Anaerocolumna sp. AGMB13020: one gene and its partner. The protein of the gene in region 1 interacts with the protein of each later gene in a pairwise test. Links are inferred from orthologs where the notes say so. Each region holds a gene or a part of one and is shown in the gene's direction. Other genes may lie near its edges. The genes, in order: R2R35_RS03465 and grpE.

Region 1 (11,716 bases):
AAGAAATAGAAATTACGCAGGAAACGGGCTGTTTGAAGAAGAAATACAGTTAAGAGACCAGGTGCTTAATTGGGAAATTGAGAATACCAATAAGCTACTTCAGAATAAAGTAATAGAAGATAAGACTGCATATCAATATCTTCAGATTTTAGGTGAAATCAAAGAGAGAAATACCACAAAGCGAAGAGGCTTTAAGGTGGCGTTTCTCAGGCAGCTTATACGTAACTTCAAACGTATGAAAGCCTTTAGCCAGAAAAGAGAAATTATTTATGAGAACCGCTTGCAGATTGCCAAACTTCGTAAGCTCAACAGCCAATATGTATTGGCAAAGCTTTATGAGAAGAAAAAACAGGAGAAGAACCTGAGCATTAACAAACTAATTGCAGAGTATGAACGACTGGAAGCTATGATGTTAGAAAAAATAGCAGCATTTATGGATAAAACGGAGCTGGAAGGAGAAGGAAATCATATGAAAGAACTGCCCGCCTCCGAGGACCAGCTTGCTGTTTCGGAGGCGGGGGATATGACAGATCTGGTGTCCTTAGGCTTTCAAATAGAAAGGGATGGTATCCAGGCAATGTTTGAAGCAGGGAGGATATCCAGAGATACCGTCAGGAAACTTCGGAATAATATAGCTTTAATGGAATTACAGATTAAAAACCAGGACTTATAAAGGCTTACCTGGATTTTAAGACGATCAGATCGTCCTTTGGCAGCAGGACGGTCTTCGCATCCAGAACTGCCATAACTTCGTTTTCCCTGATAATTGCGATCACATTAATGGCTTCTGTCTGCCTGAGCCTTAGCTTATCAAGACTTTTCCCCTCCCATTCAGGGAGAGGCTTCATTTCAATGATATCGTATTTATCTGATCGATGTATGGAATCCATTAAATCATTGGTAATTAAACTATAAGCAACTCTTTCGCCCATCTCTTTTTCAGGCAGGATTACCCTATCTACACCAATCGACTCAAAAATCTGTTTTTGCCTTATTCCATTGGCTTTTACAATAATATAATTTACTTTTAATTCTTTTAGTATAGTTGCGGTAACTGCAGCAGATTCAAAATCTCTGCCGAAAGCAATAATTACAACATCAAAATTGCTGATACCTATTTTTTCTAAAACGGCTTTATCAGAGGCATCAGCCTGTATAATATGGGTTGCTATGTGAAGATTTTCCTGCACAATCTGTTCATCTATATCACAGCATAGTACATGATAACCGTTGTCAGTAAGAGCTTGTGTCAGTCCTTTTCCAAACTTGCTTAAGCCTAAAACAGCAAATTGCGTATTATGGCTAATTCTAAATTTTTTCATAATATCCTCTTTCATGAATATCAATCTCAAGTAGATATTCGTTAATCAGTTGTTAAAAACCATCTAATGTATATCATTTTATTACAAAGCTATCCAATCATAATATCCTCAGAAGGATAGTTTATTCGTCCGTTAATCTCACTATTACGGCTGGCTATGGATAATAGAAGAGCAATAGGACCTAGTCTTCCTATAAACATAAATACAATCAGTATAAGCTTTCCCGGAGCCGAGAGATATGGCGTTATTCCCGTTGTTAATCCAACCGTTCCGAGTGCTGAGGCTACTTCAAATAATATATCCATCGGTGTATGGTCAAAAGCCGAATATCTTTCCGTGAAAGATAAAAGGACAGTACCGCTCAGCCAAAGTATCAACATGATTACGACTACAGCTATCGCTTTTTGCAATGTAACAACTGGTATTGTACGGTGAAACAATGTAATGTTTCTACAGCCTGTTATGGTACTTATGACACTACATATAATGATAGCCACAGTTATTGTCTTTATGCCGCCTGCTGTTCCACCAGGTGACCCTCCGATTAACATAAGTATACAAGAAATCATCTTAGAGGTGTCGTTTAATTCGTTCTGAGGAATAGTAGCAAATCCTGCAGTCCTTAATGTAACAGATTGAAAGAAACTTGCTAGTATTCGCTTACCCTGGCTTAAATTACCAAGTGTTCCCGGATTGGAATATTCTGAGAAATAAATCAACAAAGCTCCGGCAATAATCAAAGTAACGGTGCTGATTAGAACCAGTTTTGTATGGAGAGAAAGATATAACTTTTTTCTGCTATTGCGTGAAAGCATAGCTTGGACTTTTAAGTGAATATCTCTCCAGACAGAAAAACCAATACCTCCCAAGATAATCAGGGACATAATAGTAAGGTTTAGTATGATGCTGTCCACATAAGGTATCATACCTAACTCTCCGATAATATCAAATCCAGCATTACAGAAGGCAGAGACAGAATGAAAAATACCAAATGCCAAGGCTTGATACCATACCATTTTCTGCTGTAAGAAAAATACAAATAAGAAAACGGCTCCTATTCCTTCTATGATGAATGTACCACGGATTACAAGGTTTACAAATTTAACCATGCCACTAAGCGTCTGAATATTAAAAGCTGATTGTACTGCCAATCTATCTTTTAGAGTAACTTTTTTTCCTATATGAATAAGAAAAAAGGTAAAAATGGTTATCAAACTAAGCCCGCCTAACTGTATCAGGCACAGTATAACTATTTTTCCAAAAATACTCCAGGTGGCAGAGGTGGTAAGGGTTACCAATCCGGTTACGCAAACAGCTGAAGTGGTTGTAAAGAGAGCATCCAGATATGATACCTCGACACCGCTTTGTCTGGAAATTGGTAAATACAATAAAATTGAACCAACCAACAGTAACAGTACAAAGCTGATAACAATAGTCTGTGATGGTGATAATTTGTTGTTAAACCGTAGTACAAGTGTTTTAATTTTCATTACGTCTCTTCCTATCATTTATCAATTGTTCAATGTTAGTTATTATATGTTGTGCGAATATATTTGTCAAATCCATAATATCTATTTACCATTATATTATAATTAAAACAAGTTTAAAAATTATTAAGATGAGACGAGAGAATTAATGCTTCATAAAACGGTTCATAAAGGCGGCCATGGGTTTATAGGGAAAGCTCTCCAGGGAAGCAGTGACGGCTTTTAATTCCTTACGTATGGCAATGCTCTGAGGACAGTGCTTTTCACATAATCCGCAGCCCACACATTTGGAGGAATTATGTCCGGCTGTTCGTACAATATAATTGAAGCGGGCGGAGATTTTTCTGGTTACAGCAGTTTCATTATAGCAGGTAAAGCACATAGGGATATCAACCCCATGAGGACATGGAATACAATAAGCACATCCGGTACAGGGAACTAAAAAGGAGCGGTTTAAGACATCCTTTACTCTTTTATACAGTTCTTTTTCTTTGTCAGTGATGATATCAGCCTGAGCCAGGCAGGCAGAAGCAACATTGGCCTGAAGCATTTCCTGTGAGTTCATACCGGAGAGCACCGTTAATATCTGGGGATGATTCCACAGCCAGCGGAAGGACCATTCAGCTGGTGAATGCTTCTCTTCGGATTCGTCGAATACTTGTAAAGCCTCCTTGGGAAGATTGACTAACTTGCCTCCTCTTAAGGGCTCCATAATCATAATAGGAAGTCCTTTATCCGCTGCATAGAGCAGTCCGTTTTTGCTTGCCTGGTTAAATTCATCATAGTAATTGTACTGGAGCATACAAAATTCCCAGGGATATGCATCAACGATTTTAACAAATTCCTCTTGTCCGCCATGATAAGAAAAACCGATATTTCGAATCAGGCCCTTCGCTTTTTTCTCCTCTATCCATTCTTCAATTCCAAGGCTTATCATCCTTTGCCATACATCCAGATTGGGAAGCATATGTATAAGGTAATAGTCGATGTAATCCGTTTTCAGCCTTTCCAGCTGGGTATGAAATATTTTGTCGAAATCTTCTTTTTTCTTAACTAGATAAGGTGGGAGTTTGGTTGCGATTTTCACTTTATCGCGGTAGCCCTTTGATAAGATACGGCCCAGAGTGGCTTCGCTGCCAGGGTATATGTAGGCAGTATCAAAGTAATTTACACCCATTTCAATTGCTTTTATTATCTGTTGTTCTGTTTCTTTTTCGTCTCGTTTAAAACGCATACAGCCAAATGCCAGGACAGAAATTTCATCTCCGTTTTTCGGGTTAATACGGTATTGCATGCTTACCTCTTTTCTTGATATCCTTGGATATTCAATGTTAATTAAACCAACTATCCTTTACACGCAGCAAAGGAAGAACTAAAGCTAAATATATACAGTATAACTGTATTATAGGTTAATGATAGCCATAGTCAAGAGTAATTTTAGGCTTTCTTACAGAAGAAGGATTGACATTAACTTTGCAGAGGATTACATTAGTCATAGATTCAGGTGACATTTAGAAAAGAGGCGTAATAAATATGAAATTTAAGAATTTATTAAATACAAAAGGTCATAAGCCTTCCTTTGGTTTAAAGGAATTGCTGGGATATATCGGCCCGGGACTGTTGGTTACTGTAGGTTTTATCGATCCGGGAAACTGGGCTTCCAATATAGCAGCAGGTTCTGATTATGGATATAAGTTATTATGGATGGTTACCTTGTCTACTATAATGTTGATTCTGCTGCAGCATAATGTTGCTCACCTTGGTATTGTTACCGGTGACTGTCTGTCAGAGGCCGCCAACAGGCATTTAAAACCCTGGTTATCAAAGACAGTACTTACCACTGCGCTGGTGGCTGCAATCTCTACGGCCATGGCAGAAATCTTAGGAGGTGCAATTGCACTTAATCTGTTATTTCGTGTTCCGGTTAAAGCAGGAGCGGTAATCATATTAGCGGTAATCCTTCTATTGCTATACTCCAACTCCTATAAAAAGCTTGAAAAAGTTATTGTTGGGTTTGTATCCATAATCGGTATATCCTTTCTATATGAATTAAGTGTGGTACATATCAGCTGGGGAGAAGCTGTCAGGGGATGGACAGTCATACAATTTCCCCATGGCTCCATGCCCGTTATTATGGCAGTATTAGGTGCGGTTGTAATGCCCCATAATCTATTTCTTCATTCGGAAATCATACAAAGCAGGCAGTGGAATTTAGAGGAAGAGGCTGTTATAAAAAGACAGCTGCGTTATGAGTTTTTGGATACTTTATTTTCCATGATAATCGGGTGGGCAATTAACAGTGCAATGATTATACTTGCCGCTACTACTTTCTTTTCCCAGAGAATCAAGGTGTCTGAGCTTGGTCAGGCACAGCAGATGCTGGTACCTCTGGTTGGAAGCTTTGCAGCCGTGTTATTTGGTGTAGCCTTACTGTTTGCGGGAATATCATCAACCATGACTGCCGGAATGGCAGGGGGAACCATATTTGCAGGGATGTTCGGAGAGCCATATGATATCAGGGACAGACATACCAAAATTGGAGTTGCAGGAATACTGACACTGGCGGCGGTTGTTATTTTTCTGATAAAGGATCCTTTTAAAGGATTGGTATATAGTCAGATGCTGCTAAGCATTCAGCTGCCGATTACTGTAATTACACAAGTATACCTGACTTCCTCAAAGAAGGTTATGGGGAATTATAAGAACAGTTTTCTGAATAATATTGTATTGTGGTTAATTGCTTTCGTACTGACGGTTTTGAATGTAATGCTGCTGGTTAGTTATCTGTAAAAGGGAAGTTGCTGGGGGGATTGTAAGGATATAATGGGTAGTTTTTTTAAAGGGGACGGCAATTGCATAAAATAGATAAAATTCAAACGTTCATTCCAATGTATAAGAAGTCCTGATTTCTCTGATACTTTTGTGCTGGAAATAGCCTCAAACAGATAACTCGCTTCGCTCAGACAATCTGTTTGAGACTATAGCACAAAAGCATCAGAGAAAAGGACTTCTAATACATTTCCATAGGCGTATGAATTTTATCTATTTTATACAACTGCCTGAAAATTAATTAAAGCTATGTTGATAGTACTGCTTGATATTTTATTAGAATTCTTATTTAGTTATAGAAATTAGATATAAAAATCCTATAATAATGAAAGTCTTGTAAACAGGAGATTTGATTATTTAAAGAGGTTTAAGTCAGAGTGAGTGTTATATAGGGTAGGAACTTAATGACAATATCATTCGGATACTTCATTTTGTCGTAAATAATACTGTTGCAATAAATAGAAGGCAAAGTTATAATTCTATGTAGTAACAGAAGGGTTTACAGCTTATTAACAGAGCTTATTGGTTATTAGTGTAAACTGAACAATAGAAGAGAAGAGGATTATGGATATGTTTGGTGAAGCAGAAACCTTACAGGTAAAGAAGGCCATCTTAAAAGCAATCGAGAAGAAAGAAATCGCAGGCGGAAACCTGTTAATAGTAAAAGGCGGTAAGGAGATTTTCTATCATGAAGACGGATTAGCTTCCATTGAAGAGAAACGTCCTGTGAAAAGAGATACTATTTTCAGACTTTATTCCATGTCAAAGCCTGTAACAGCTGCGGCTGCAATGATTTTAGTTGAGAGAGGGGAACTTGATCTCTATGAATCCGTAGGTAAGTATCTTGAGGGATTTCGTAATCAGATGGTAGATGACAATGGAACTCTTGTAAAAGCTGAAAGTGAGGTTACCGTTAAGGACTTGTTAAATATGACCTCAGGGCTGCTTTACGGAGGAGAGAATCTGGCGGGAATAGCTACCAGTAAGGTATTTGCTGAAATCGATAAAAAGTTATTTACCGAAAATGCCCTCAGTACCATAGAAATTGCAAATAAACTCGGCAAATGTCCCTTGGCTTATCATCCTGGCTCCTTCTTTAGCTATGGTACCAGTGCAGATGTTTTAGGTGCAGTTATTGAAGTCGTAAGTGGAATGCCTTTTGGTGAATTTCTGGAGAAAGAAATATTTGTTCCTCTTGGGATGAAGGACACCGGGTTTTACGTACCAGAGGAAAAGAGGAACAGGCTGGTATGTACATATGGAGCTGATGAAGCAGGCGGCTTAACCCTTTATACCGATAATAATTTGGGGATTATTCAGCCGATGGATCGAAAACCGGCTTTTGAATCCGGCGGTGCGGGACTGGTATCAACAATAGATGATTACGCAAAATTTGCAGCGATGTTAATGAGCGGAGGCTCCTATGAGGGAACCCGGATACTAAGAAAAAGAACCGTTGAGTATCTCACCACCAAGACCCTGAACGAAATACAGTATGAGGGGCTGGTTCCCTGGACAACCTTAGAAGGCCACAGTTATGGAAATCTTATGAGGATAATGACAGACACCACAAAAGCCGGAACCATTGGAAGTCCCGGAGAATATGGCTGGGATGGCTGGCTTGGCTGTTATTTCTGCAATTGTCCTGCTGATGATCTGACGATTCTGTTCATGATACAGAAGAAGGACGCCGGAACCATGGAGATTACAAGGAAATTACGTAATATCATTATAAGCAGCTGCAGTGAATAACATTCTATTTATAAAACACTTGTGATAATATAGAAAATATATTTCATATTTATTCTTATACGAGTATTGTTTACCAGGTATCAAAAACTTTGTTTTATCCGATTTCAGGTGAATAGTACAAACCAGAAAGAATGAATGCGCCTATGGAAAGGTATTAGAAGTCCTTTTCTCTGAATATTTTGTGCTATAATGTAAGACAGATTGTCTGAGCGTATCACAGCGAGTTATCTGTCTTACATTATGACAAGCACAAAATCTTCAGAGAAATTAGGACTTCTTATACCTTGTAATGGAAGCATGAGTTCTTTCTGGTTTGTACAATTTGCCGTCCCCTTGTGATAACCTACTTTAATACACAAAATAAAAAGTTGAAAAAAATTCAAATCCATGTATAATGAAGTTATAAAAAATATAAAGGGTGATTCCTTTGATCTATTCCATGAGACAAATTAATACAGTTGTATTTAATTAAGACGGGCTAAAACAGCCCGTCTTTCTTTTTGGCTTTAACTCGGTAAAGAGAATCATCTTTTACACATAATATATGCTTTCAGCTCAATATTTCGAGGGAGAGAAGACATGACTAAGAGTGATAGAAAATAAAAATTGAAAGGCTGCCATGTAAAGCTTCTTTCACTCTCTTTTATCTGTGGCAGTATCCTTTGTTTACCAGGGATATACAATTGGTGTTAGTATGAAAATAGCAGTATTTGAACTTAGACAGGATGAGAAAAAGAAGCTGGAGGATTTAAAAGGGAGGCATGGGCTGGAGCTGGTCACTACAGGGAAAGCCTTAAGCAAGCAAACCTTAAAGCTGGCAGCCGGTTGTGAGGGGGTAACAATACTTGGGAGAAGTAAATTAGATAAAAGTTTACTGCTAGGACTGAAGAACTTGGGGGTCAGATACATATCCACAAGAACGGTTGGATATAATCATATTGACGTGGCATATGGGAAAGAAATCGGACTTAAGATGTGTAATGCCGGTTATCCGCCCAAAGGCGTTGCAGAGTTTGCAGTTATGCTCATGCTTCTGACTTTAAGAAACTACAAACCTGCCATGTGGAGGCAGAATGTGAATGACTATTCACTGCAGGGACTTACCGGACAGGAACTTGGTAACCAGACGGTAGGGATTATCGGAACTGGTTGTATCGGGCAGGAGGTAATAAAGCTCCTGTCAGGTTTCGGCTGTAAAATCATAGCCTATAATCGAACTGAAAAAGAAGAACTGAAAAAATACGTGGAATATGTAACGCTTGAGGAGCTTTACAGACTTTCTGATATTATCTCCCTCCATGTTCCGCTGACAGAGGAAAACAGATATTTCATTGACAAAAAGGCGATAAACAATATGAAAACGGGAGTTATCTTAATTAATACGGCAAGAGGTGAATTGATGAATATAGAAGCCCTTACTGAAGGAATTGAATCTCAGAAGATTGGAGCACTGGGGCTTGATGTCTTTGAGAAAGAAGAGGGAATTTATCATGCAGACAGAAAAAATGATATATTAAAGAATAGGGATATGGTGTACTTAAGACAATTTCCCAATGTTGTAATGACTCAGCATATGGCTTTCTATACCAGAGCTAATATTGATAGTATGATGACCTGGGGAATTGAAGGGATATTAGACTTACACCTGACCGGCTGCTGCACCCAGGAAATAGGATAAAAGGGCAAATTATAAGAACAGGCTAAGGGATAAGTAACCCATTAGCCTGTTCTTACAAAAGGAGTTGTTTCATATGAGAGTGAAGCCAGGCAATTATAGTATCTTTGTCTTTGTTCAGGGGAGATATTTCCGACCATAAATTTTGAAAATACATTTCAACAGATTTAATCATTAGAGGTTCCGTCACAATACCTTTTATGCTGTCTTTGGAACCAGGCATTTCAAAGCATAATGTTTCATTCCCTTTCAGAGAAAAATAAAGGGGTTTCTCATTAACAGTCAGGGGCTTATCATATAGAACAGCTATTTCATAACTTTCCGATTTTCTTAGAAATTCTATAAAATTCTCAAGGAATTGAAGAATATCCTGTTTATCCAGTTCTGCCTTCAGTATTCCGTTTTCTGTATAAATACACAGTGTTCTGGTGGATATAATATGTAATAACAGTTCAGCATCAAATATATTACGGTAGCTGATCGTTTTATTGAGCTGCTTTCGTTCTTTGAGGTTATTCGTAAAGAGTTCTATAACCTGCTGGCGGCTTGTCGGTGTCACGTTATTTCTAGTTAGGATTTTCTTTAGTATAGGAAGAGGAAGGAACAAACTTAAACCGTAGTTATAATTTAACAACAGGGTGCAATATTTGTTGACAGCATATAACTGTTTCATAAACTGAGGAGTTTGAGAGGCATTGTAATAAGTGAACAGCTCTTCCATACGGTTTTCAGCAAGATGATGGCAATAATCAGAATAAATCTCGATAGCTGATTTATTTACCAAATAAAAACAAGTCTCCACCAGGGAGTCTGTTTGGGTTGGAAAGCTGGACAAAGCAGCAATGCCGGTAACAACACACATATCTCGCTCCAAAGAAATCAAATTAACCGGCGAATAAAGGAGGCGTACTCTTCCCGTTGCAATAACAGGAAACAGGAAGAGAATAAAGTCTGTATTTTGCTTCAGATTCAGGCTAAGTTTTAAGGATATAACTATTTGCCAGCCGCTTAATGCTGCTTTTTTCAGATTTTCCCTGAATTCCAATAAAATATCATTGTAGGGAGTGTCTCTACTGGAAAATAAATTATTTAGTAATGTTATATATATTATACGTTTTCCAGATGCTTTCTTTGATCTGCTGGCCTTTTCGAATAGCGTGCTTATGGTTATCAGTATATTTTCTGTTCCGATTATTATTCTGTCTTCCGGTGAAAAGGACAGGGTAGGATCCTTGATGGTACTGCTGCTAAGAGACAAGGGTGGCTCTTCCTTTTGTGTTTTATCTGACTTACTATTGTTTTTCTTTTTTTCCAGGCTGACACCCTGAGATTCCAGAAGCATTTTTTTGATTTTTTCTTTTGTTGATATATCAGGAACCAGGCCGAAGGAAAATTGCTGGTATAATTCTTCTATCCGCTCCAGTTGAACTGTGTTCATTGTATATCTGGATAAATATTCTGCAATATTTTCGATATACAAAGTATTATAGGAAGGGACCCTGACTTCATGCACCCATCGGTTAACAAGGGAACTATCCACGTTCAATGCTTTGGCCAGCCGATTCATACTGATGTCTAACACCGCCAGTAGTGATTTCAGGCATTTGCCAAAAGTCATATCATTCGTCATATAAAAACCTTCCTTCAACAAAAAATATTCCGTCTGTTTTAAAAAGTAATGCCATCATAAGAAGGTTGAATAGTCTTCGTTATGGTGGCATATTTGTTGTTCTATTCCTGTGCGATTATCCTTACCTATTCTAGCCTTTGGGGTATTCTTTGTCAAGGGAGTAACAGGCATACTATTATCAGTTCGGTAAACTGTCAATGCCAGGTCAATGACAAAATGTTATAAATAGTACCAAATATTACAAATAATTTATATAATTATCAAAAATACTTTTATTATGACAAGATAAATATACATAAAAGGAGGCAACATATGAAAAAGCTGGTTATTAAAAGCATCAAGACAAAGTTGATTTTGAATTATACAATCTTGATTATTATTTCATGTACCACATTGGGATTCATGGCTGAAAATGTGGCAAAATACCTTATTATCAAAGAGGCCGAAAAGTCACTGGAAGCCCTTGCTGTTGAAGGAGCCAAGGTAGAAAGCGCCAGATTTGGAAATTTGATAACATCTCTTCAAGCAATGTCCAGAGTTCCTGCCATAAATGGGAACAGTGCAGAACAGCAGGAGTACCTGAAAGAAGAGCAGGAGAATAGTGAATTTATCAGACTTGGTATCGTTGGAGCAGACGGCGTTCTAACCTATGAGGATGGTTCTGGTGTTAATCTGGAATCTGACAGTTCCATTGGGAAGGCTGTAACAGCCGGAGAACGAAAGATTGATTTTCAGGAAGATTCCGGAACCGGAGAGCAGCTACTGTATGTTTTGGTTCCTATAATGAAAGCCGGCAAACCGGAAGGTGGCATTTTAGGAGTTGCTGAAGGTGGACTATTAAGTACAATGGTCAAAGATATAGCCTATGGAGAGAATGGTTATGCCTATATTATAAACGAACAGGGAACGATTGTAGGACATCCCGATGAAAGTATGGTAAAGGATAAATTCACTCCTGCCAAACAGTCAGAAACAGATAGTAGTCTGAAATCGGTAGCCGCTTTCTTTCAGACAGCTCTCA
Region 2 (11,875 bases), 4.7 Mb from region 1 along the record:
GGGCTAATGTATAAGAATTATCTAAAAGGCTACCGCTTCAACCTGCATCTTAAGGAAAAGTCAATTCTGGCTGAAGTAGGTACAGCCAAAAATACTGTACAGGAAGAGAAGAACTCCATGAAATATCTGGCAGAAGTACTTTACCAGGTACTGCAAGGTGAAGAGTAAGTTAATAAAAGTGAAATTATGAAAATAAAAATACAATAGAGAGTCAAGTGTAGTGTTCTGTTTTGCTGTCGTACGGACAGAAAATGTATAATATCATTTGTAATCGGGTAACCTTAATGCCGATAAAACAGAGGAGCATGGCTTATAGGAAGGAATTTTCTATTGAAGGATACCTTACACTTAAATGGCAGCAGTTGTCCCTAGGAAAAATTATACCACTGTTTGAGCACACAGCCCTACACTCATAAGACGTTCCAGCGAGTTTGGTATAATTTATCCTGCAAGGGACAGCTGCTGCCATTTTTGTGGAATTTGGTACCCTGAACAAGAAAATGGCTTCCTATAAGCCATGCGCCTCGTCCGTTACCAAAGACCCAATATTCAAGTCCACTTACCCTCTCTGGTAATCTAATCTGCTTGTCACTGACCTTTTCATATGCTATAATACCCATATTGACCGAAATTAGGAAAAAGGATCAACTCATTTTTGCAGGAGGAACTTAATAAATGATTGAACAAAGCAATATTCGCAATTTCTGCATCATTGCTCATATAGATCACGGCAAATCAACCCTTGCGGATCGTATTATAGAAAAGACAGGCCTGCTGACCAGCAGGGAAATGCAGGCACAGGTACTTGATAACATGGAACTTGAGAGGGAAAGAGGAATAACCATAAAAGCTCAGGCCGTCAGAACCGTATACAAGGCAAAGAACGGCGAAGAGTATATCTTCAACCTTATCGATACGCCGGGACATGTGGATTTCAACTATGAGGTATCCAGAAGCCTTGCAGCCTGTGAAGGTGCGATTCTGGTAGTGGATGCAGCGCAGGGAATTGAAGCTCAGACCCTTGCCAATGTGTATTTGGCGCTGGACCACAACCTGGACATTATGCCGGTTATTAATAAAATAGACTTACCCAGTGCGGAGCCTGAAAGGGTGAAAGCTGAGATTGAGGATGTAATCGGCCTGGAAGCACAGGATGCGCCGCTGATTTCTGCAAAAATAGGACTTAACATTGAAGAAGTATTAGAACAGATCGTAACCAAAATAGCGCCTCCCAAAGGAGATGTAACAGCTCCTTTGCAAGCATTGATTTTTGATTCAAAATATGATTCCTATAAGGGTGTTATTATTTTCTGCCGTGTCATGGAAGGAAAGATAACCAGGGATACCACTATAAAAATGATGGCAACCGGTGCAACAGCTGAGGTTGTTGAACTTGGAACCTTTGGCGCCGGACAATTTATACCCTGTGAAGAACTGACAGCAGGTATGGTAGGCTATGTAACAGCCAGCCTTAAGAATGTACGTGATACCAGAGTAGGTGATACCGTAACCGATGCAACAAATCCCTGTAAGCAGGCACTGCCAGGTTATAAAAAGGTAAACTCCATGGTTTATTGCGGTATGTATCCCGCAGATGGTGCTAAGTATCCAGATTTAAGAGATGCGCTTGAGAAACTCCAATTAAATGATGCCGCCCTTCAATTTGAACCGGAGACCTCTGCAGCATTAGGATTTGGATTCCGATGCGGTTTCTTAGGTTTATTGCATCTTGAAATCATTCAGGAACGATTAGAGAGGGAATATAATCTGGATATCGTAACAACAGCTCCGGGCGTTGTGTATAAGGTTCATAAGACAGACGGTCAGATTCTTGAAATAACGAATCCCTCCAATTTACCTGACCCTTCGGAGATAGAGATGATGGAGGAACCTATGGTAAGCGCAGAAATCATGGTTACCACGGAGTTTGTCGGTGCGATAATGAACTTATGCCAGGAGAGAAGAGGTATATACCTTGGTATGGAGTACATGGAAACTACAAGAGCGTTGCTGAAATATGACCTTCCATTGAATGAAATTATCTATGATTTTTTTGATGCCTTAAAGTCCAGATCAAAAGGTTATGCCTCCTTTGATTACGAAATGAAGGGATATGTACAGTCTGAGCTTGTGAAGCTGGATATTCTGATAAACAAAGAAGAAGTGGATGCTCTTTCCTTTATCGTACATGGAGAGTCAGCTTATGAACGCGGCAGAAAAATGTGCGGTAAGCTGAAGGAAGAGATTCCAAGACAGCTCTTTGAAATTCCCATTCAGGCAGCTATCGGCAGCAAGGTAATTGCCAGAGAAACCGTTAAAGCAATGAGAAAAGATGTACTTGCCAAATGTTACGGCGGCGATATATCACGTAAAAGAAAGCTGTTAGAGAAGCAAAAGGAAGGCAAGAAACGTATGCGCCAGGTGGGTAATGTAGAGATACCGCAGAAAGCCTTTATGAGTGTATTGAAACTGGATGAAGATTAGTAAGATTGTTGTAATTAATAAAATATTTCATTAAGTGAATTCTTCTGTTATAGTGATATTATTTGGTTTTCTTTTTTGAATGGTTAGATATGAGTACGAGTTACTCTCAAAAAAGGATTATTAAGAACCAGCTTAGATCACATAATCAGAAGAATTTTTGACTAAATTGTTAAAATGAATATTTATTGAGCTCAATAAGCACACAAACCGCGGAGGCTTACAGTTAAGTGGAAAAGAAAAAAGAGTTAGGCTTATATATACACATACCTTTCTGCGAAAGAAAATGCTACTACTGTGATTTTCTCTCAGCAGCAGCTGACAGGGGAACGAAAGCTGCTTATGTCGATGCTTTGATAAAGGAGATTAACAGCTACCGATATCTAAAGGAGGATTACAGGATCAGCACAATTTTTATAGGAGGGGGAACACCTTCTACTTTAATGGATGGAGAGCTGGTCCGTATCATGGAAGCGGTAAAGGACGTTTTTCAAATAGAAGACCGTTTTCTTTCCGATGAGAAAACGGTTAATGGACTGCCAAAAGAGGATTTTATTGAAGCTACCATAGAGGTAAATCCGGGAACGGTGAGCAGAGAAAAGCTCCTTCGATTAAAGGCAGCAGGCTTAAACCGTATCAGCATGGGACTTCAATCGGCTGATAACAAGGACTTAAAACTTCTTGGAAGAATCCATACCTATGAAACCTTTTTAGATACCTATAAGGCTGCCCGAGAGGCAGGCTTTCAGAATATTAACATTGACCTTATGTCTGCACTCCCCTGGCAGTCCTTACAGGACTGGATGGAAGTATTAGAGAAGGTTATAAGCTTAAGACCAGAGCATATATCTGCTTATAGTCTTATAATAGAAGAAGGGACCCCTTTTTATGAAAAATATTCGGAAGTTTCCTTTGATGATGAGCTGGACAGGGCGATGTACTGGAGTACCGCAGAGCGGCTTAAGGCTGCAGGATATGGACATTATGAGATTTCTAATTATGCGTTTGAGAACAGGGAATGCAGACACAATATAGCCTATTGGATCAGAAAGAATTACCTGGGAGTGGGGTTGGGGGCTGCTTCGTTAATTGAAAATAAAAGATTTCATAAGGAAGAGGATCTTAAAAAGTATCTACAGCAGGCAGGAAGTACGGACAGCCTGTCAATAGATACTGAACTGCTTGACAGGAAACAGCAGATGGAAGAGTTTATGTTCCTTGGCTTAAGGCTGATGAGAGGAATCAGCACAAAGGAATTTCAGGAGCTATTTGGGTCAAACATTGAAAGTGTTTATCGCATACCCATTGAACAGTCTGTAAGAGAAGGACTTCTTTCGGAAGAAAACGGGCAGCTTTTTCTGACTGCTAAAGGCATTGATTTAAGTAACACAGTTATGGCAAGATTTTTACTTTAGGGAAGTATTTTTCTGATTGATAAAGAGAAAACTACCTTGGTGAACACCATACAGGTTGAAGTAAGAATTATGCATAAAATATTGGATTTTTTTGAAAATAGCACTTGACAAAGTAAAGCTTAAGTGCTATTTTATGTATAAAGATATTAGCACTCTATTGAAGTGAGTGCTAACAATCGAAGAGTAGGAGGGATTCGATGGAACTGGATGAAAGAAAATTGAAGATATTACAGGCTATTATCCGAAATTATCTGGAAACCGGTGAGCCGGTAGGGTCAAGAACCATATCGAAATACACCGACCTGAATCTCAGCTCTGCCACTATTAGAAATGAAATGGCAGATTTGGAGGAGTTGGGATATATCATTCAACCCCACACCTCGGCCGGCAGAATACCTTCGGATAAAGGATACCGCTTATATGTGGATACCTTATTAGAAGATAAAACCCATGAAGTGGAAGAAATGAAGGAATTGATTCTTGAGAAAGCGGGTAAACTTGACCAGTTGCTGAAACAAGTGGCGAGGCTTTTGGCGGACAATACCAACTATACTACTCTGGTGACGAAGCCGCAATACCGAAGCAAGAAGGTAAAATTTATTCAGCTGACGGAAGTAGATGCAACACATATCCTTGCTGTTATACTCGTGGAGGGTAATGTAGTTAAGAATAAAATCATTGAAGTAACCGAATGCCTGAATAAAGAAATCATATTAAAGCTTAATATTGTATTTAACACTTTCCTTCAGGGATTAGATCTTACAGAGATCAACATGTCCCTTATACAAAAGATGAAGGAACAGGCAGGGAACTACAATATGCTTGTCAGCCATATATTGGATGCCGTAGCAGAAGCAATCAGTGAAGAAGATGATGTGGAAATCTTCACAAGCGGTGCCACCAATATATTGAAATACCCGGAATTAAGTGATGTTGATAAAGTGATGGAGTTAATAGACACCCTGGAAGAGAAGGAACAGCTATCCGATATCATCATCAATAAACTGGAAGCACCGGAATCAGGAGGAATACAGGTCTATATAGGCAGTGAGACACCAGTAAAGTCCATGAAGGACTGTTCGGTTGTTACTGCTACCTATCAGATAGAAGAAGGTGTATATGGCAAGATTGGTATCATAGGACCCAAGCGTATGGATTATGAGAGAGTAGTAAATATATTGCATACCCTTATGGCGCAATTAGATGATATATTTAAGAAGAAGACTTAGCATAGTCTTAAAACCTAACAGAAGGAAAGGCGGTTTGTATAAGTGGAAGATAAAACAAATTCTATGGATGAAACCTTAAAAGACCAGGATATCAATCCTGATGTTTCAGAAGATACCTTAGAAAAAAAAGAACAGGAATCTGATGTGGCAGCAGAAGATACAGACACTGCAGAAACAGTTGAGGAGTCCGACGCAGAAGATACAGAAGAAGATGGAAAAGACGGACAGAAATCCGGAAAATCCTTCTTTCGAAAAGACAAAAAAGAGAAAAAAGATAAGAAAGATTTAAAGATTGATGAATTAAACGACAGGCTGATTCGTAATATGGCTGAGTTCGATAATTTCAGAAAACGTTCCGAGAAAGAAAAATCTCAGATGTTTGAAATTGGAGCAAGAGATATCATTGAGAAAATACTTCCTGTCATCGATAACTTTGAACGCGGTTTAGGTGCCATTTCGGAAGAAGAGAGAGAAAGTGCTTTTGCACAAGGTTTTGAGAAGATTTATAAGCAGATGTTCACAGCTCTTTCAGATGCAGGCTTAAAGCCCATAGAGGCAGTTGGTAAACCCTTTGACCCCAATTTCCATAATGCAGTGATGCATGCGGAAGATCCGGAACAGGGCGAGAACCTTGTTGCTGAAGAATTCCAAAAAGGTTATATTTACAGGGATGTTGTAATTCGTCACAGTATGGTTAAAGTAGTAAACTAATACAGAGGCAGCTAGTGAGCTTATATGGTTCACTTTCATAAATAGTAATATATCAAGAAAAATAAAACACTTATAATAGAAGGAGGAAATTTATCATGGGTAAAATAATTGGAATCGATTTAGGTACCACAAACTCATGTGTAGCAGTAATGGAAGGCGGAAAGCCCGTAGTTATTGCAAATACCGAAGGAGCAAGAACAACTCCCTCCGTAGTAGCTTTTACAAAGACAGGAGAAAGATTAGCAGGTGAAGCCGCTAAACGTCAGGCAGTAACAAATTCCGATAAGACAATCTCTTCCATTAAGAGACATATGGGAACTGATTATAAAGTTACAATCGACGATAAAAAATATACTCCTCAGGAAATTTCCGCAATGGTACTTCAGAAATTAAAAGCGGATGCTGAAAGCTACCTGGGTGAGAAAGTAACAGAAGCTGTTATTACGGTTCCTGCTTACTTTAACGATGCTCAAAGACAGGCAACGAAAGATGCGGGTAAGATTGCAGGACTTGATGTTAAGAGAATTATCAACGAGCCTACAGCTGCTGCTTTGGCATATGGCCTTGACAACGAACATGAGCAGAAAATCATGGTTTACGATTTAGGTGGTGGTACCTTCGACGTTTCCATCATTGAAATTGGAGATGGTGTTATTGAAGTATTAGCTACTTCCGGTGATAACCGTCTAGGTGGTGATGACTTTGACGATAAGATTACCAGATATATGATCGAAGAATTTAAAAAGACAGAAGGTGTTGACTTAAGTCTTGATAAAATGGCACTTCAGAGATTAAAAGAAGCAGCTGAGAAGGCTAAGAAAGAGTTATCTTCTGCGACTACAACAAACATAAATCTTCCTTTCATCACTGCAACAGCAGAAGGTCCCAAGCACTTCGATATGAACTTGACAAGAGCTAAATTTGATGAGCTTACACATGACCTGGTGGAGAGAACAACAGTACCTGTTCAGAACGCATTAAGAGACGCCGGACTTACAGCTTCTGACCTTAAGAAAGTACTATTAGTAGGTGGTTCTACACGTATACCTGCTGTACAGGATAAAGTTAGACAGTTAACTGGCCAGGAAGCTTCCAAGACCTTAAATCCCGATGAATGTGTTGCTATTGGTGCTTCCATTCAGGGTGGTAAATTAGCAGGTGATGCCGGTGCAGGAGATATCCTTCTTCTTGATGTTACTCCACTGTCCTTAAGCATTGAGACTATGGGTGGTGTGGCTACCAGATTAATTGAAAGAAATACAACTATTCCTACTAAGAAGAGTCAGGTATTCTCAACAGCCGCAGATAATCAGAGCGCAGTTGATATTAACGTTGTACAGGGTGAAAGACAGTTTGCCAAAGACAACAAGAGCCTTGGACAATTCCGTCTGGATGGAATTCCACCAGCAAGAAGAGGTGTTCCTCAGATCGAAGTTACCTTTGATATTGATGCCAATGGTATCTTAAATGTATCAGCTAAAGATTTAGGAACAGGAAGAGAACAGCATATCACAATTACCGGAGGTTCTAACCTTTCTGATGCAGATATCGACAAGGCAGTAAAAGAAGCTGCTGAATATGAAGCACAGGATAAGAAACGTAAAGAAGCAGTAGAAGTTAGAAATGATGCAGATTCTATGATATTCCAGACGGAAAAGGCTTTAACTGAAGTTGGTGATAAGATTAATCCTGATGATAAGACAAAGGTTGAGGCTGACTTAAATCACTTAAAAGATTTACTTCAGAAATCCAATCCGGAAGTTATGTCCGACGGCGAAGTAGAAGATATCAAAGCTGCGAAAGAGAAATTAATGGAAAGTGCTCAGGCTTTATTTGCTAAGCTTTATGAGCAGTCACAGGGCGGTCCTGCACCTGATATGTCAGGCGCACAGGGCGGTGCAGATGCTTCTTACGGAGATGATGTAGTAGACGGTGACTACAGAGAAGTTTAAATTTAATTGTTAGTTACAAAACGTCCTTAAAGTTTTTGCTTGACGATTGTATCATAATTCATTAAAATATGATTTGACTTGTCGAATCGGAGAAAATGCAAAAGTATTACAATAGGCAGTCGAAGGACTGCCTATTTCTCAATATAGAGAATAGAGGTTGTTTTATTTAGGAGGATGGATTAGAGCATGGCAGATAAACGTGATTATTATGAGGTCCTTGGAGTATCCAAGACTGCAACAGAGGATGAAATAAAGAAAGCATACAGACAGCTTGCCAAGAAGTATCATCCCGATGCGAATCCGGGGGATAAGGAAGCAGAAGTAAAATTTAAAGAAGCTTCAGAGGCGTATGCAGTATTAAGTGATGGAGATAAGAGAAGGCAATACGACCAGTTCGGTCACTCTGCTTTTGACGGCGGAGCCGGTGGCGCTGGTGGATTTGATTTTACCAACATGGATATGGGGGATATCTTTGGAGATATTTTCGGAGATCTGTTTGGCGGCGGAAGAACCAGAAGAGCCAGTAATGGCCCCATGAAGGGACCTAATGTCCGTGCCGGTGTAAGAATAACCTTTGAAGAAGCAGTAACTGGCGTTGATAAAGAATTAGATATTAACTTAAAAGAAGAGTGTACTACTTGTAGCGGCTCTGGTGCAAAACCGGGTACCGGAACAGAGACCTGCAAAAAGTGCGGTGGAAAAGGCCAGGTAGTATATACCCAGCAATCCTTATTCGGTATGGTTAGAAATGTTCAGAGCTGTCCTGATTGTAATGGAACGGGTAAGGTAATAAAAGATAAATGTACCGTTTGTTATGGCAGCGGTTATGTGAACAGAAAGAAGAAAATCCAGGTATCCATTCCGGCAGGTATTGATAATGGGCAAAGCATCCGTATCAGGGATAAGGGAGAACCAGGAGTTAATGGTGGCGAAAGAGGAGATCTGCTGGTTGAAGTTACTGTGACACGTCACCCTATATTCCAGAGACAGGAATACGATATTTTCTCAACTGCTCCTATCTCTTATGCAAAAGCTGCCCTTGGTGGTGATGTTAAGATCAGCACAGTAGACGGTGATGTACTCTATACTGTAAAACCTGGTACGCAGACCGATACCAAAGTAAGGCTCAGAGGAAAGGGAATACCTACACTTCGTAACAAACAGGTCAGAGGTGATCACTATGTAACGCTGGTAGTTCAGGTACCTACAAAACTCACAGCTGATCAGAAAGAACTGCTCCAGAAATTTGAGGAAGCAATGGAAGGCAAGAGCGAGACGGAGTCCCACGAAGGTGATAAGGAAAAAGAAAAAGGTAAAAAAAAGTTTTTCGGAAAAGATAAATAAAATCATACAATAGCAGCATTTATCAGTATATCTAACAGCAATCTGCAAAGGAGCAAGGCTGTGAGAGGATATTGGAGAGATGCTGCTTAAGTCAGGAGAAAACAAGAAATGAAATGGGTAAAACTCACTCTTAAGACTCTCACAGAAGCAGTAGAGCTTGTAAGTGACATGCTGATGGAAATGGGTATAGAAGGAATAGAGATTCAGGATAATGTTCCCATAACCGAAAGAGAGCGTAAAGAGTTGTTTATAGACATTCTTCCAGAACTTGATGTATCCAATCATGAGGCATTTATCAGCTTCTATCTGGAGGAAGAAGCCGATGTTGATGCAACTGTGAATGCTGTAAAGGAAGGACTTGCAGAGATATCACAATTTGTTGACACCGGCGCTGGTGAAATCGAGATCTCTGTGACAGAGGACCTTGACTGGATTAATAATTGGAAAGCTTTCTTTAAGCCTTTTCGTTTAGAGGATAATATTGTTATTAAACCAACCTGGGAAGTCCTGACGGATAAAAGAGAGGGAGATATTGTCATCGAACTGGATCCGGGAACTTCTTTTGGAACCGGTTCTCATGAGACTACCAAGCTGTGTATTCTGGCCTTGAGGAAGTATTTAAAAGCCGGCATGCAGGTACTTGATGTAGGTTGTGGCAGCGGAATCCTTTCAATTATTGCATCCAGACTTGGAGCTGAAACCGTCCTTGGAACGGACATAGACCCTCGTGCTGTGGAAGCCTCTGCAGAAAACACAGAAGTGAATGGGCTTACAAGGGAAAAAGTATCCTTTATAAGCGGTGATATTATATCCGATGAGGAAATTAAGAAAATTGCAGGATTCGAAAAATATGATATAGTAGTAGCAAATATTCTTGCAGATATCATTATTCCCTTATCGGGAAAAATTGGTGAACATCTAAAAAAAGGCGGACTTTTTATTAGTTCTGGAATTATCAATACAAAAAAGGAACAAGTGCTCAGCGCCATAAAGAGCAATGGTTTTGAGGTACTCGGCGTGGAAGAGATGGGAGACTGGGTATCTGTAATTGCAATAAAATAAGAGCTTTGATAACGGAAGGGTTAAAGACATGCACCGTTTTTATGTACAGGAGAATCAAATAAATAATGGGGCCGTAACCCTGACCGGAGAAGATGTTAATCATATAAAGAATGTCCTCCGAATGAAAGCCGGGGATGAAGTGGTTCTCTGCAATGGCAAAGGCAGGGATTACCATTGTGTCATAACGGAATTACAAAAAGATGAAGTATTGTTGAAGGTCATCAAAGAGTGGGAGGCAGACACAGAATTAAGAGGTAAGATTTACCTCTTTCAAGGCCTGCCGAAAAAGGATAAAATGGAATTGATTATTCAAAAATCCGTAGAACTTGGAGTTTTTGAGATTGTACCGGTTATGACCCGCAGAACTGTAGTTAAATTAGAAGATGAGAAGAAAGAGCGTAAAAAGCTTGAAAGATGGCAGGCGATTGCAGAAAGTGCAGCCAAACAGTCCCGCAGGGGGATTATACCTCGTGTAACGGAAGTATACTCCTTTAAAAAAGCTTTGGAGTATGCTGCTAAAGTAAATATAAAGCTGATGCCCTATGAAAATGAAAAGGGTATATCCTACACAAAAGAAATCCTTAATCGTATCAGCAGCAATGAGAGTGTAGGAGTATTTATCGGTCCGGAAGGCGGATTTGAAGAGAGTGAAGTGGAGACAGCCAAAAAAAATGGATTTATTCCTGTCAGCCTTGGAAAAAGAATTCTTAGAACTGAGACGGCAGGGTTAACAGCACTCTCTCTTTTGATGATGCAGATGGAAGGTGAAGATTCAATTGGATTAAGGAATGAGGTTTAAGATGGAGATATATTTGGATAACGCCGCAACTACCAGACCCTATGATTCCGTCCGAAGCATTATGCTGGAGACCCTGGATACAGCTTTTGGTAATCCCTCTTCTATGCACGGAAAGGGTTTTGAAGCGGAGAGATATGTAAAAGAAGCAACGGATATTATTGCAAAGAGTTTGAAAGCTGATCCCAAAGAAATTATATTTACTTCCGGAGGGACGGAAAGCAATAATCTTGCCTTAATAGGAGCTGCTTCAGCTCTTAAGAGAAGAGGAAATCATATCATTACTACAATGATAGAGCATCCTTCGGTACATAACCCAGTCCTTTTTCTGGAAGAAAACGGATACCGGGTAACTTATGTACCCGTTGATTCCATGGGAAGAATGAAAGAAGAAGAATTACTGGAAGCCGTAGGGGAAGACACCATACTGGTTTCCTTTATGTATGTTAACAACGAAGTTGGTTCTATTCAGCCCATAAGTGAAATGAGCCGTAAAATTAAAGAAAAGAATCCTAATGTTTGTATACATGTTGATGCTATCCAGGCCTATGGAAAATTTCGTATTTATCCTGCCAGAGAAGGTATTGACTTACTCTCAGCCAGCGGACATAAAATCCATGGTCCAAAGGGAGTGGGCTTTTTGTATGTAAACAGTAAGGTTAAGATAAAACCCGTGTTATTTGGCGGGGGACAGCAAAGAGGAATACGCTCTGGAACAGAAAATGTGCCGGGAATTGCAGGCTTAGGCCAGGCAGTAAAGGAAGGCTTAAGTCATCAGGATGAAATTGTTACGAAATTATACGAAATCAAAGCGTATTTTATTGAAAGACTGAAAGAAATAGAAGGAACTTTTGTAAATTGTACAGAGGAGAATATCAAAAAAAC

Evidence for each region.
Region 2: the proteins of R2R35_RS03465 (region 1) and grpE interact in binary tests that used the Escherichia coli proteins (3 or more experiments, as listed by UniProt). The link is inferred for Anaerocolumna sp. AGMB13020 from one-to-one orthologs.

The regions. Positions count from the first base shown.
Region 1 is NZ_CP136910.1:811,813-823,528, reverse strand. Bases 3,645-6,470 are described here. They hold R2R35_RS03465 (Nramp family divalent metal transporter), read left to right. Parts: upstream 3,645-4,342; coding sequence 4,343-5,599; downstream 5,600-6,470. Other genes in these bases: R2R35_RS03460 (serine hydrolase domain-containing protein), read left to right, coding at 6,203-6,470; R2R35_RS03470 (aldo/keto reductase), read right to left, coding at 3,645-4,103. Outside these bases: R2R35_RS03485 (Na+/H+ antiporter), read left to right, coding at 1-673; R2R35_RS03480 (potassium channel family protein), read right to left, coding at 678-1,322; R2R35_RS03475 (TrkH family potassium uptake protein), read right to left, coding at 1,412-2,812; more of R2R35_RS03470, read right to left, coding at 2,955-3,644; more of R2R35_RS03460, read left to right, coding at 6,471-7,390; R2R35_RS03455 (D-isomer specific 2-hydroxyacid dehydrogenase family protein), read left to right, coding at 8,085-9,068; R2R35_RS03450 (helix-turn-helix domain-containing protein), read right to left, coding at 9,121-10,695; R2R35_RS03445 (methyl-accepting chemotaxis protein), read left to right, coding at 11,008-11,716. UniProt on the Escherichia coli protein: H(+)-stimulated, divalent metal cation uptake system. Involved in manganese and iron uptake. Can also transport cadmium, cobalt, zinc and to a lesser extent nickel and copper. Involved in response to reactive oxygen.
Region 2 is NZ_CP136910.1:5,488,441-5,500,315, forward strand. Bases 4,028-7,012 are described here. They hold grpE (nucleotide exchange factor GrpE), read left to right. Parts: upstream 4,028-5,188; coding sequence 5,189-5,836; downstream 5,837-7,012. Other genes in these bases: hrcA (heat-inducible transcriptional repressor HrcA), read left to right, coding at 4,094-5,125; dnaK (molecular chaperone DnaK), read left to right, coding at 5,932-7,012. Outside these bases: R2R35_RS23140 (stage II sporulation protein P), read left to right, coding at 1-168; lepA (translation elongation factor 4), read left to right, coding at 676-2,484; radical SAM family heme chaperone HemW, read left to right, coding at 2,712-3,896; more of dnaK, read left to right, coding at 7,013-7,788; molecular chaperone DnaJ, read left to right, coding at 7,975-9,132; prmA (50S ribosomal protein L11 methyltransferase), read left to right, coding at 9,241-10,194; R2R35_RS23180 (16S rRNA (uracil(1498)-N(3))-methyltransferase), read left to right, coding at 10,223-10,993; R2R35_RS23185 (cysteine desulfurase family protein), read left to right, coding at 10,995-11,875. UniProt on the Escherichia coli protein: Participates actively in the response to hyperosmotic and heat shock by preventing the aggregation of stress-denatured proteins, in association with DnaK and GrpE. It is the nucleotide exchange factor for DnaK and may function as a thermosensor.